One region of the Paenibacillus sp. QJM3NY_38 genome, then DNA from elsewhere that is predicted to be linked to it. Evidence: a T-box and tRNA genes for the amino acid it is inferred to sense, from the RefSeq annotation. Region 1 holds a T-box; the other holds one or more tRNA genes.
The links. The T-box of region 1 lies ahead of AC0VZ8_RS07730 (arginine--tRNA ligase). A T-box ahead of a tRNA ligase gene usually reads a tRNA of that ligase, here a tRNA-Arg.
Positions count from the first base shown of each region.

Region 2: it has a tRNA-Arg gene. The T-box ahead of AC0VZ8_RS07730 (arginine--tRNA ligase) is inferred to sense a tRNA for this amino acid. The anticodon was not compared.

Region 1 covers NZ_CM149665.1:1,766,814-1,775,008, reverse strand. Annotated here, with positions in the region: gene AC0VZ8_RS07750 (DEAD/DEAH box helicase family protein) at 20-2,815, opposite strand; gene AC0VZ8_RS07745 (acetyltransferase) at 2,993-3,460, opposite strand; gene AC0VZ8_RS07740 (EamA family transporter) at 3,568-3,996, shown strand; gene AC0VZ8_RS07735 (class I SAM-dependent methyltransferase) at 4,141-4,914, shown strand; T-box leader at 4,964-5,188, shown strand; gene AC0VZ8_RS07730 (arginine--tRNA ligase) at 5,253-7,115, shown strand; gene AC0VZ8_RS07725 (hypothetical protein) at 7,204-7,644, opposite strand; gene AC0VZ8_RS07720 (GNAT family N-acetyltransferase) at 7,707-8,171, opposite strand.
Region 2 covers NZ_CM149665.1:226,696-230,299, reverse strand. Annotated here, with positions in the region: gene AC0VZ8_RS01150 (sugar-binding transcriptional regulator) at 1-939, opposite strand, end outside; tRNA gene AC0VZ8_RS01145 (tRNA-Arg) at 1,200-1,274, shown strand; gene clpP (ATP-dependent Clp endopeptidase proteolytic subunit ClpP) at 1,437-2,033, shown strand; gene AC0VZ8_RS01135 (PdaC/SigV domain-containing protein) at 2,582-3,604, opposite strand, start outside.

The DNA of each region.
Region 1 (8,195 bases):
CTTCTGCAAACAGTCCTGCCTATCGCCAAGCACTGACCCGCTCCGATTTCTTCACGACAATGGAAGACAACGCTCTCGCTCGCGCGGTCAGAAGTATTTTCCTTCCTTCGGGCGTGCGAGTATAGACCAGTTCGGCAGGGCCGATATGCTTGCGCCACAGCTGGGCAAACCGTTCCGCGTGTTCTTTGCGGCGACCGATTTCCTCCGGCACGGCATGGTAATCCCGTTTCTTCATAAACCAGCTTCGCGATTCACGGTATAGAAGATAACGCGGGTTATTGATCGGGTCCAGCACCTGCTGCAGCGAATCCAAAAAGAGTGTTTTTTCCTGAGTGGTTCCGTCCCTAAGCCAACACGTGACGGTTCCTCCCACTTCCTCAGCTTTCAATCGGTGAATGCTTGGCCCAGATTCGACCAGCTTCATATCGAACAGGGCCGTATAAACGACGAGACCAACTTCACGGATACTACGCTCCAGCGACTGATGCCGCGCCAGCATTTTGATGGCTTTATATACCCATGGGCTTGATACGAGTAAGGCAAAGGCAACCGGGATTAGTATATTGAACCAGGCCGGCGCGTCCGATTGGAACAAACGCGGAGACGTTAACGTCTCGCTGAAGGCGCCCAATCCCAGACCAACGGCGAATAGGAGTACGGCTTTCACCGTATGAGAAAACACGACAGGCCTAGGGATGCTCTCTCGATCCGCCGTCAGTTCTTCCGTCATGGAGCTGTGAAGGGCAATCGCCGAATCCCAACGCCCCTTCAGAAGATGCCGCTGCTTCGCACGCTCCAATGTGTCGCGGTTATAAGCGTTAATGCTGTCTGCGGTTTGCCTTTTCCGAAGATCAAGACCCATGCGCTCCAAGCCCGACTCTATGGTCTGGTGCGAGATCGATAAACCTACGAGAGATCGAAATCTTCGGGCCAGCGAGCCCAAATCTTCGCCGCCGTCGCTCTTGGCTGTATCTATGCAGGCCAGATGCCAGATCGCTCCGGTCTTATCGGGATTCCCGCGCTGCGCCCGAATCGCCCGCCCTCTCATCTGATTGGACAGCATGAACGAACCGACATATGATGCCATGACCAAGGAATTGATTCCGGGGGCATCCCACCCCTCACCCAGAAGAGCCGCCGTACCAACCAGCACCCGGATTTCTCCCTCCGAAAACACTTCCGTTATGATTGCGACGATAGCCGAGCGATTCGCATCACGAACATCAATCGTTACATAGCGGCTGTCGTGAGCAAGCGGGCGCTCCGATAAGTGAATATCTCGCCGATCGGCACAAACCCTGGCTAAAGGCAGAGCCTTTGCCGGCAGCACTACAAAGGAGCCGGTCAGAATTCCGATAGGCAGCTCATGCTCGCTCTGCGAGCTGTTTTTCTCATCCAGCTGCCTTCTGATTAACTCGAAAATGGGGACAACGCCGAGCCGATGAAGCGGCTTCTCGTCAGCTGCATCCTTCGGCAGGTCCTCCTTACGGATATAATCGGTCAAAATCACCATCCGCAAGTTCTCCCCCAGCATGGAACGCTCGAAATCAAGAATACGCCCGATGCCGTGCAATTTCGAAACGCTCTGGACCAGCATTTTGTCAAATGCCGGGGTAGAACGCATATAAACCCTCCGGCGTTCAATCATGCCCATTCGGCTGAGCCTCTTTTGTAAACCCTTTAACTCCGGCAGCTCACGATCCATATGCGGATCTTTATACAGCATGCCGCTAAGGAGTTCCTCCAACCACTCTTCCGAAAAATCGGGCGTTTCCTTCTCCTTCATTCCGAGCAGCTTCACCGCTTCCTTCCAGATGGGCTGATTGGCGGCACGCAGATAAAGCACCATGCTGGAGTAATACTCGGGCGAGGATAATATTTCTTCGGTATACGTTTCGGATTGCGTAATCCAAGGATGATTGACAATCAAATCCGTCAGGAACTTATCCCGGATCAGCTCGTCCTTAACCTGGGCTGCCTGCAGCCGAAACTCCCGGAGTTTAGCTGCCTCCTCTTGTGTAGGCGTGGTTAAACTTATGTAATCCTGATGCGGGCACAGCTCACCATGACGGACCAACTCCGGGACGCTAATCTCTTCGTCGATGGGACCGCAAAGCTCGATATACCGCTGCCATTCCCTTGGATTAACATCATATGGCGGTGTGGCAGTAAGGGCAATCTTCGTCGGCTGGCCCAGCATTTCGCACAGCTGCATAGCACTTTGCCACCAAGACATCCGGAGATGATGCGCCTCGTCAAAAATGACTGTATGATAGCCCTGTCGCTTCAACAATTCCAAAGTTTCTTGAGCCTCGGTACCGTTCGTGATATCATCCTCGCTAGCGCTATCCATCACCTCCGCCTCAGAAGCTTCCATGGCCATTTCGGGATCCCTGTAGTTCTCATCTTCAACCTGTTGCGCATGCTCTATCTCCGCCGTACCTTTCTTCCTCACAGAGGTTTGCTCCCCAGCAGTACTAAGCAGGCTATGAAGGGCTTGATAGGTCGTAATCGTTACCAATGCCGGTCGCTTGAGCGAGGTGGAGATCCATTCGGGCTGTTCTTGATCGTCTAGGAATAATTCCACGAATCGGCTCGCCCATTGCTGCTTGATGGTGAGTGTGGGGGCCAGGATGATTGTCGGCCGGTTAATGCGCAGCATGATTTCCAGTCCAAGAACGGTCTTCCCCGAACCCGGCGGCGCCACCAAATGCAGATGCCGATTCTTCAGATGATGCTCCAGCCCGTGAAGGACCCTTTTCTGATAGGAGCGCCACGGATAACGAAACGACAGATTACTCGGAAAAAACTTCATGAATTCCTCCAGTTTAGATGCACCTCTTTCTTCTTCGGTGTGTATAAGAAAAACGTCTATCGACGTACGTTCACAGAAGACAGATCGCGTGTAAAGGATGTTTTTCTTGCATTATCGATTGGGTTCAGCTGCGCTGAAAACTTATATATTCGATAGTCTAAAAAAGTGATCCATGACCTACTGTAATTCCATATGAATAAGCGGAAACGGCTTTCCGGAGCCGTCCAGCTCGGAGCGACCGATTTGCACGAAGCCGTATCTTTTATAAAAAGCATGGGCCATGGGGTTCTGTTCATTCACATCGACTTGCAGCCTCCGCCCCTTGAGCTGTTCGGCATGCCGGATCAGTTCCGTTCCTGAGCCTTGGCCGTGATGGAGGGGATCCACAAACAGCATTTCGATTTTGGCCCCTTCCAGCCCCATAAATCCAATCGGTTCCTGTTCGGTATTCAAGCAGACCCAGATCTCTACGGCTCTCAGCGCTCCATTTTGCATCATCTCATAATAAAACCGGATATCTTCCTCCGTCAGGAAATCATGCGTTTGGGATACGGCACGAAGCCATATTTCCACCAGCCGATCATGATACTCTTCTGTATAAGGCGCTATATGTAACACCACTTCATCCAGTCCCTTCCAAATCATTCGATCTCATCGATATTCATGATAACGTGTAAATTGCTCTATACTATTATAGTGGAATTCGGTACATTAATCAGAGACTTTATCTTTGTCAGGAAGGAGAGAACAACATGCCGTTATGGCTTATATATGCATTGCTGTCGGCGGTCACGGCGGCTCTTGTTGCCATTTTCGGAAAAATAGGTCTGCAAAACATCGATGCCAATTCGGCAACGGCGATCCGCTCTGTCATTATGGCCCTGTTTTTGCTGGGAGTCGTGGGGGTTCAGGGCAAATTCTCAGAACTCGGTGACATTCTGGTTCAGAAGAAAGCCTTAAGCTTCATTGTGCTCAGCGGCATTGCTGGGGCATTGTCCTGGCTGTTTTATTTTCTTGCGCTAAAATACGGCAAAGTATCGCAGGTAGGACCTATCGATAAATTGAGCGTTGTCATCGCGGTCATTCTGGCTTTTGTGTTTCTTGGAGAAAAGATATCCTGGATTAACGCAGCCGGCGTTGCACTCATTGCCGTTGGCGCTCTTCTGGTTGCCGTTAAGTAAGGTTCTACTTAAAACCGCTGCTCAGCGGCTTTTTGTTCGTTCATTTATTGTTAAAACCTATCAATATTATCACATTTATATATTTCTAATTATAAGATAAACATGTCACAATGAGGATAATTCATGGGTGAGGGAGTTGTTGTTATGTCAGAGCAAGTATGGAAAGCGCACGATTATGATCGGCAGTTATCGTTTGTCTCGGCTTATGGAAAAGACGTAGTAGAGCTTCTTGCGCCCCAACCCGGAGAACGGATTCTTGATCTCGGCTGTGGAACCGGTGATTTGGCAAATGAAATATCTGCTTCGGGTGCACATGTAACCGGCATGGATGATTCGGCCGAGATGATTGAGCGCGCCAAAAGCAAATACCCCGGGCTTACGTTTCTGACCGGAGACGGCGAGAACTTCGACACCGAATCACCGTATGATGCCGTCTTCTCCAATGCCGCCCTGCATTGGATGAGGGATGCTTGTGGTGTGGTACGCTCCGTCTATGGCGCACTCAAGCCCGGTGGCCGATTCGTAGCGGAGTTTGGAGGCAAGGGGAATATCGACGGAATTTACCAAGCTTTGAAAACGGTATTCGCCGACCATTATGGAATGGATGCCGACACCCGAAATCCGTGGTATTTTCCCAGCTTGGGCCAATATACGACCTTACTTGAATCCCATGGGTTCCGGGTGCATATCGCCCATCACTTCGACCGTCCCACGAAGCTGCCTGAGGGCAAGGATGGCGTGAAGTATTGGCTGCTACATTTTGGCGATCGTTTCTTTGCTGGATTCTCGGCTCAAGAGAAGGACGAAGCCATTGCCCGTATCAGCCAAGCTGCACAGGCGACGCTCTGGCGTGAGGATGCATTTTATGCAGATTACAAACGCCTGCGAGTCTTTGCAGAGAAGGTTTCAGAATTTTAGGGTTGATTTTCTAAATAGAATGGTTAATAATATGAAAAACTTGAACATGTGATTTTCGTTGATTGGGAGAGTAACTGCACTTGACTTTAGTCCAAGCGAGCCGGGAGGGTGGAAACCGGTACAAAGTCGGCGGTGAAACGGACCCAGGAGATGGTCTTCCGAAATGAAATATCGTAGGAAGCCCCGGCTTACACCGTTATCGTATCAAGGTGGTTAAACCCTCTGTGGTTTAACAACAAGAGTGGTACCGCGAGCACAAGTCCTCGTCTCTTTAGGAGATGAGGGCTTTTTTTGATTTTTCTGACGTGTTTTGTTTATTTTTCAAAGGGGGATTTAACGTGTTAAGTCATTTGATTACTTCGAGCCTTCAGCAAGCTGTAAACCAGGTGTGTGAAGATATGGGCGTCCAACTGCCCGATTCTACTCCAATCCAGATTGAGCAGCCTGCCAGCATGGAGCATGGGGACTATGCCACCAACATTGCGATGCAGCTTGCGAAGCTGCTTCGTAAAGCTCCGCTGCATATTGCCGAGCTGATTCAAGCCGAGCTTGAGCAGGATACGACCTATAAACAGCTTGTCTATGCCACGGAGATTGTTGCCCCAGGTTTTATGAATCTGCGTATCGATTGGGAATATTGGGCTGGTCATCACTTTGAATTACCTCCGGCAACGAACGAGAAGATTGTCATTGAGCATACTTCCATCAATCCGAACAAGTCCGCCCATATCGGCCATCTAAGAAACTCCTGTATCGGTGATACGCTGGTCAGGCTGATGAGGAAGCTTGGTTACGAGGTGGAGGTTCATAATTATATCGACGACCTTGGCAATCAACTAGCAGATACGGTCGTCGGGATGCTCCACACGCCGCTGTCAAAGGAACATGCCCGGTTCGGCGATTACTGCTGGGACGTGTATTCAAGTACCAATAAGGCCTACGAAAGGGAGCCCGGGCTGGTCCAGCATCGGACCGAGGTTCTGCACGCACTGGAAGAGGGTAACCAGAATCTGTCCTGGATCGGACTGCTCGTTGCCGAGAGAATTGTCAAAGAGCATCTTGAAGAAATGAAGCAGTTCGGCATTGACTATGATCTGCTTGTGTGGGAGAGCAGCATTGTCAGAGAGGGGTTCTGGGCGTCCGCTTTCGAGCTGTTGAAGAACACGCCGCTCTTCCATCAAGAAACCGAGGGCAAACTTGCAGGCTGCTGGGTGCTCAAGCAAACAGGAACGGAAACCGTGGACGGTCCGGAGTCAGACCACAGCATGGATAAAGTGCTCGTGCGCTCCAATGGCATCCTGACATACACCGCCAAAGACATCGCCTATCACTTGTGGAAATACGGTGTGCTCTCCAACGATTTTGTATATAAAAAATTCACACACGAGGTTTGGACGACGAGCACTCATGGCGAGCAGCTCTCTTTCGGCAAAGCAGACATGGTCATCAACGTCATTGATTACAGGCAGCAGTACCCGCAGGCGATGGTGAAGCAGGCGCTGGAAAGCTTGGGATTCCATAAAGAGGCCGACAAGCTCCGTCATGTCAGCTACGGCGTCGTTTCGTTAAGCCCTTCCGCCGCTTCGGATCTCGGCATCGATACTTCCGACGGGAAAGCATCCTACGCGATGTCCGGACGTCAGGGGATCGGAATTAAAATCACCGAGCTTATCCATCAAGTTGCCAAGGTCATCGAAGACACCCGTTCCGATAAAAACGGTTTGTCCAGTCATACGATCGCAGCCGCCTCCATCCGTTACTATCTGCTTCGTTTTGCACTGCAAACCGAAGTGGTCTTCGATCTGAAGCAGGCCACTGAAATATCAGGAAATACGGGGGTATACCTGCTCTACTCCTACGCGCGTGCACTCAGCGTGCTCAATAAAGCGCAAGAAGCGGGTGTTTCGCCGTCGGTGCCTGCCCGGTTCCCAGCCATGGAAAAAGCGGAGCATGCGCTCCTTCGCCATATCAGCACCTGGCATGATACCCTGTACGCCGCCGGCCGGGATCTATCTCCAAGCGCCATCTGCAACTTTACTTATGAGCTGTGCTCCTTGTTCAACAATTTTTATTCGGCATGCCCAATTCTGAAATCGGCGTATGAAGTGCTCCGGTTCCGCGTATGGCTCACTTCCTTATTTAAAAACACTCTTGGAGAAGCACTGGATGTACTGGGACTGCCCACGCCAAGCCGGATGTAAATCTCCCTCTAACGAGATTAACGAATGACGCTGCACTAAAAAAGCCACCGTACGATTCATGTTGAATACGTACGGTGGCTATCATATATTACTGCAATCCTCTGACGGTCAGTCTGACCTGGACGGCATCTGTTGCAGGCTCTTCTTGCAGGGTCCAGTTGACGGCCAGCGCTTCCTTCAAGCGAGCGACCTGCTCCTCCTGGAGCTTCAGCCCCTCAATAATGCCTTCACCTACACTAAAATCAGATTCTGAGCTGATGTGGAAGGCTTCCTCCAGCCAGATCTTCAACCCGTTGCGGGTATTAAACGTCATTTTGTACCCCTCGGTAACGGCCTTCTCTAAATCTTCCCCATGTTCTTTTGCATAAGAGAACAATTCCTCATAGTGAAAATGACCATTGTTCGCGACTTGGAATCTCTCGACCTCACCCGAGCGCACAGCCTCCAGCAGCTCGGAGGTAGTTAGCCCCGATTTTTTGGCATGCTCCAATAAAATGGCGGTATTCTGTGAGATTTTCGTAAGCTGCATGCTCGACGCCTCCTCAATATGTATCGTAAAATACTTTTTTCTTCTATTATAAGACGAAACCGCTAGGATGTCAGACACTTCTCAAAACATAAGCTATATTCGCTCCCGATGTATTCACCGAACGGTTCAATCTGGGCATACCCCAGCTTCTTATAAAAATGAACGGATTCCTCCTGCGGCTCGCCTGTTTCCAGGCGCGAAAAACGATAACCCCGATTCTTCGCTTGCTCTTCCAGATAGAGCAGAATCCGAGAGGCTATTCCTCTGTTCCGGTATGGAATGTCCACAAAAAACCGCTTGATCTCAACCATCTCTTCATCCAGCGGCCGTACAGCTCCACAGCCGACAGGTCGGCCCTCATGGTAGGCGACCACGAAGAGGGTTTCTTTTACCTTGGGGTCAGTCAGATCCAGCCCGAATATTCCTTCCGCCGGGTATAACGTCGATAAATAATCGTCCAGCTTCGCGATGAGCTCCTGAAGATCATTGTCGGTCTCTCTTACCAAAGTCATAGTGATTTCATTCATCTTTCTATACCTCCACTTTTCTAG
Region 2 (3,604 bases), 1.5 Mb from region 1:
CTTGCCTTGACCCCCAGCAATGCCGATGATCGTCTCTGTCCGCATAATATCCTCAAGCCGCAGCCCGAGAGTAAGCATTTTGTGGACAACTTCACCATCTTCACTGAAGTAGTAGCCGAAGGATTCCGCAATCGCGCCATCTGCCTGCAAGTTCTGAATAGAGTTTTCATCCAGCTTGCGTCTTCTTGCCATCTCCATGGCATCTCCGATGCCGTGAATAATGACTCGGCAGCGCCTGATCACATCCACGATCTCCTGGATATGCTGATCCTGCACCAGAGACTGATAGGCATCCTCGCTTAGCAGATCCGGTACGTGAAGCAATCGGTACTCAGCTCCAACGCGCTTTGCCATCTTGGAAGCAATGGTGTTCGCTTGAATCTCCACGCTCTCCCCAAGACCGCCCCGCGCTGGCACAAACCAAGTGCTTGTCAGCGGTTCGCCGCCTGGCAAAGAGGACATCTGCTCGGCCACTTCGGCGAGCGTGGAGCCGCCGGTTACGGCAATCGTATCTCCATCTTGGACAAAACTTAGCAGCGTTCTTGCTCCGGCCCGGCCAAGCTCACGTTTGACTTCCGGAGATGACTCGCTGTCACCGGGAATAATGACCACTTTACGAAGCCCGTAAGCCTGACGAATCTTCTCTTCCAGTTCAACCAGTCCGAATAACTCATTCATGACCGGCTCCAGCTCCTCCAGCAAGCATATCCCTGAGCTGCTGATACGCATGCCAAGCGTTTCAATCTCGATCAGCCCTTGCGCTTTCAGAAGATCAGTCTCTGCTCTGAGAACACGCTCGGTCATCGAGAGTGATGAAGCCAATGTTCTTCGGCCAACAATTCCGGACAACTTGATCTGATGAAGGATGGTATACCTTCGTTTAAGAGTGTCCATCAGATCCGGCAGAAGCTGCTCTTGTATTTCTAATAGGTTACGCATGCATTCCACTCCTGCAAACTTCGTCTCGGCTCTTCTCTAGCTGGTCGTAAAATGTCCCAGTTGAACTTTTTAAGTCCCACCTTTATTCTAACCAATAATTATGCCGGTTGCAAGTGTCCGAAAGTATATTTCTCTGCCCCGGGCATTCTTATACATTATGGCCAAGTACTGGCTCGTCTATATAATAGGAACAAAGTTTTGTCTGCTATTGTATTTTTTAAATAGATGCGGTATAATCAACTTCGTTGCTAATTTTTTTTGCGCCCGTGGTCCAATGGATATGACGTAGGCCTCCGGAGCCTGAGATCGAGGTTCGATTCCTCGCGGGCGCGCCATTATAACTTTTATTCTCTATACTGATTACCCTAAAGCGCCCATGACGGCTCTTTTTTTTACCCAATAGTTTGACTATCTTTGACTTTTTGATTTAAATTGTTTATCATGTGGGTAATACGGTAACAGTATTTATATGAGGTACTTAAGAGGAGGTTTTCCACGTGAGTTTTATACCTATGGTCGTTGAACAAAGCAACCGCGGTGAGCGGGCGTACGACATCTATTCCAGATTGCTGAAAGACCGCATTATCTTCCTCGGCTCCGACGTAAATGACGTGGTCGCCAATTCCATCATTGCCCAAATGCTGTTCTTGTCGGCTGAGGATCCTGAGAAGGATATTCATCTTTACATCAACAGTCCTGGCGGTTCCATTACCGCAGGTATGGCGATATTCGATACGATGCAGTTCATTAAGCCGGACGTTTCGACGATCTGTGTCGGCATGGCTGCTTCCATGGGCGCATTCCTGCTCAACGCAGGCGCTAAAGGCAAACGTTACGGTCTGCCTAACAGCGAGATTATGATTCACCAGCCGCTCGGCGGCGCACAAGGTCAAGCCACGGATATTGAGATCCGTGCTCGCCGCATCCTCAAAATGCGCGATAAGCTGAACCGCATCCTGTCCGATCGCACTGGCCAACCGCTGGAGCGCATTGAGAAGGATACCGATCGCGACTACTTCATGACGGCTGACGAAGCCAAAGAATACGGTCTGATTGATCAAGTATTAGAGAATACACCACCGCAAGGCTTATAAAAAAAATGAAGTAAAGGGCAGGCGCCGTTATCCGGTGCCTGCCCTTTCTTATCCTCTGGATCATTGAAAACTTTGAGTACTAAATAGTGAGAGTATCCCCTCCGGTCGCTGTTGAAATCGGGAAACTGGAATGAATATGGATAACTGAGGTTTCCCGAGTTCAAAGGCGAACGCTTTGCTCCTTCAAGGATACTCTCACTTTGGTACGACCTTACCTATAAAAACTTAAAGACTAGCTCAAGACCATCCCCCTCCTAAAAGGCCTGCCTCTAACTTGTGGGGAGGGGAATAGAGGAAAGCCCGGGCAGGGTTCCTTTGCACGGGCAATCGGATTGCGTAAAGCCTAATAATGCACGGAGGCGAACCTCTAGGTAAACGAAAAACCCCCTGATCGCAGGTAAGGAGAATACACGCTCCACACTCAAATGATCAAGGGATTTTCGTAACTCGTTCCAGTACAGTGTTACATTAGGACAACATCATGTTTCTAACAAGCTATAGTATGAAAATAAATGATTGCAGTTTACACAAACCGCTACCGTATGCTCTTACTTCCACTCTTTCAGCTTCAACTCAAACTCCGGAAATCCATAGGCATACGCGGTGTACTCATAAAGCTGGAAGTACAGCACCGCAGCATTATCCTTCACATAAAAATCAGCATCGGCAGGCACGCCTTCAAATCCGCCGAGGTAGCCTCCTTCTTTTTTCAGCTTGTTCAGCACAAGGTTGTTCAGCTTCTGTTTGTTCTTGCCCTGCATGTTTATGAAATCGCCCAGCTTCATCTGCTTGCCATCCTTCAAGGAGAACGTGAAGCTTTTACGGAAGGTCATGCCATGGGCGCCACCCGTGTAGGAATAATCGTATGCTGTAATGCTCAGGATATCATTCTGGTTATAATGGACCACGAAATCCCCACTGAACTCGTAAGGGAAACTGGATTCCGATGGCGGGAATTCCTCAGCATTCCCTTCGGCACCGGTGATTACGCCGGACGCATTTTCCTTCAGTACTTTATTGATCTCGGCTTGCGCCTCCGCATTTGCAAGTCCACTGATTACAGGATAGTTCACAACGGCATCCACGCCCTGAATCTTTTTCTTCAGCGTAGCCGATTTGATCGTAATGTCGTTCTGTTTCTTCTGCGTCATGCTGAGTGTTTTCACGGAAGAGTTCCATTGTCCCTGAACACCCATGTATTCGCTGACCGTTTTGAATGGCACATACAGACGACCATTAATGATCTGTCCCCCAGGCTCGCCGGCATACGAACCGTTCACCAGAATACCGATTTCAGTTGAATCATATACGATGGCACTCAGTTTGTTATAACCGTTGCCCAGTGTATACGTACGTTTTTTTGCATCATATTTAAGAGGCATTCCCAGGCCGTCCCGCAAAGCGGTTGCCGGCACATAAGTTACCCCGTGCAGCACGAGACCTTTCTGTGACAGGGTCTTGCCATTCCATTTCAGTACGACTTCATTCTTCGACGATTTTTGGCTGGCGGAAACGGGTGCCTTAGCGGCGCTTGCATCGATGACCTGTCCGCTCAAACCCAGACCGCCAAG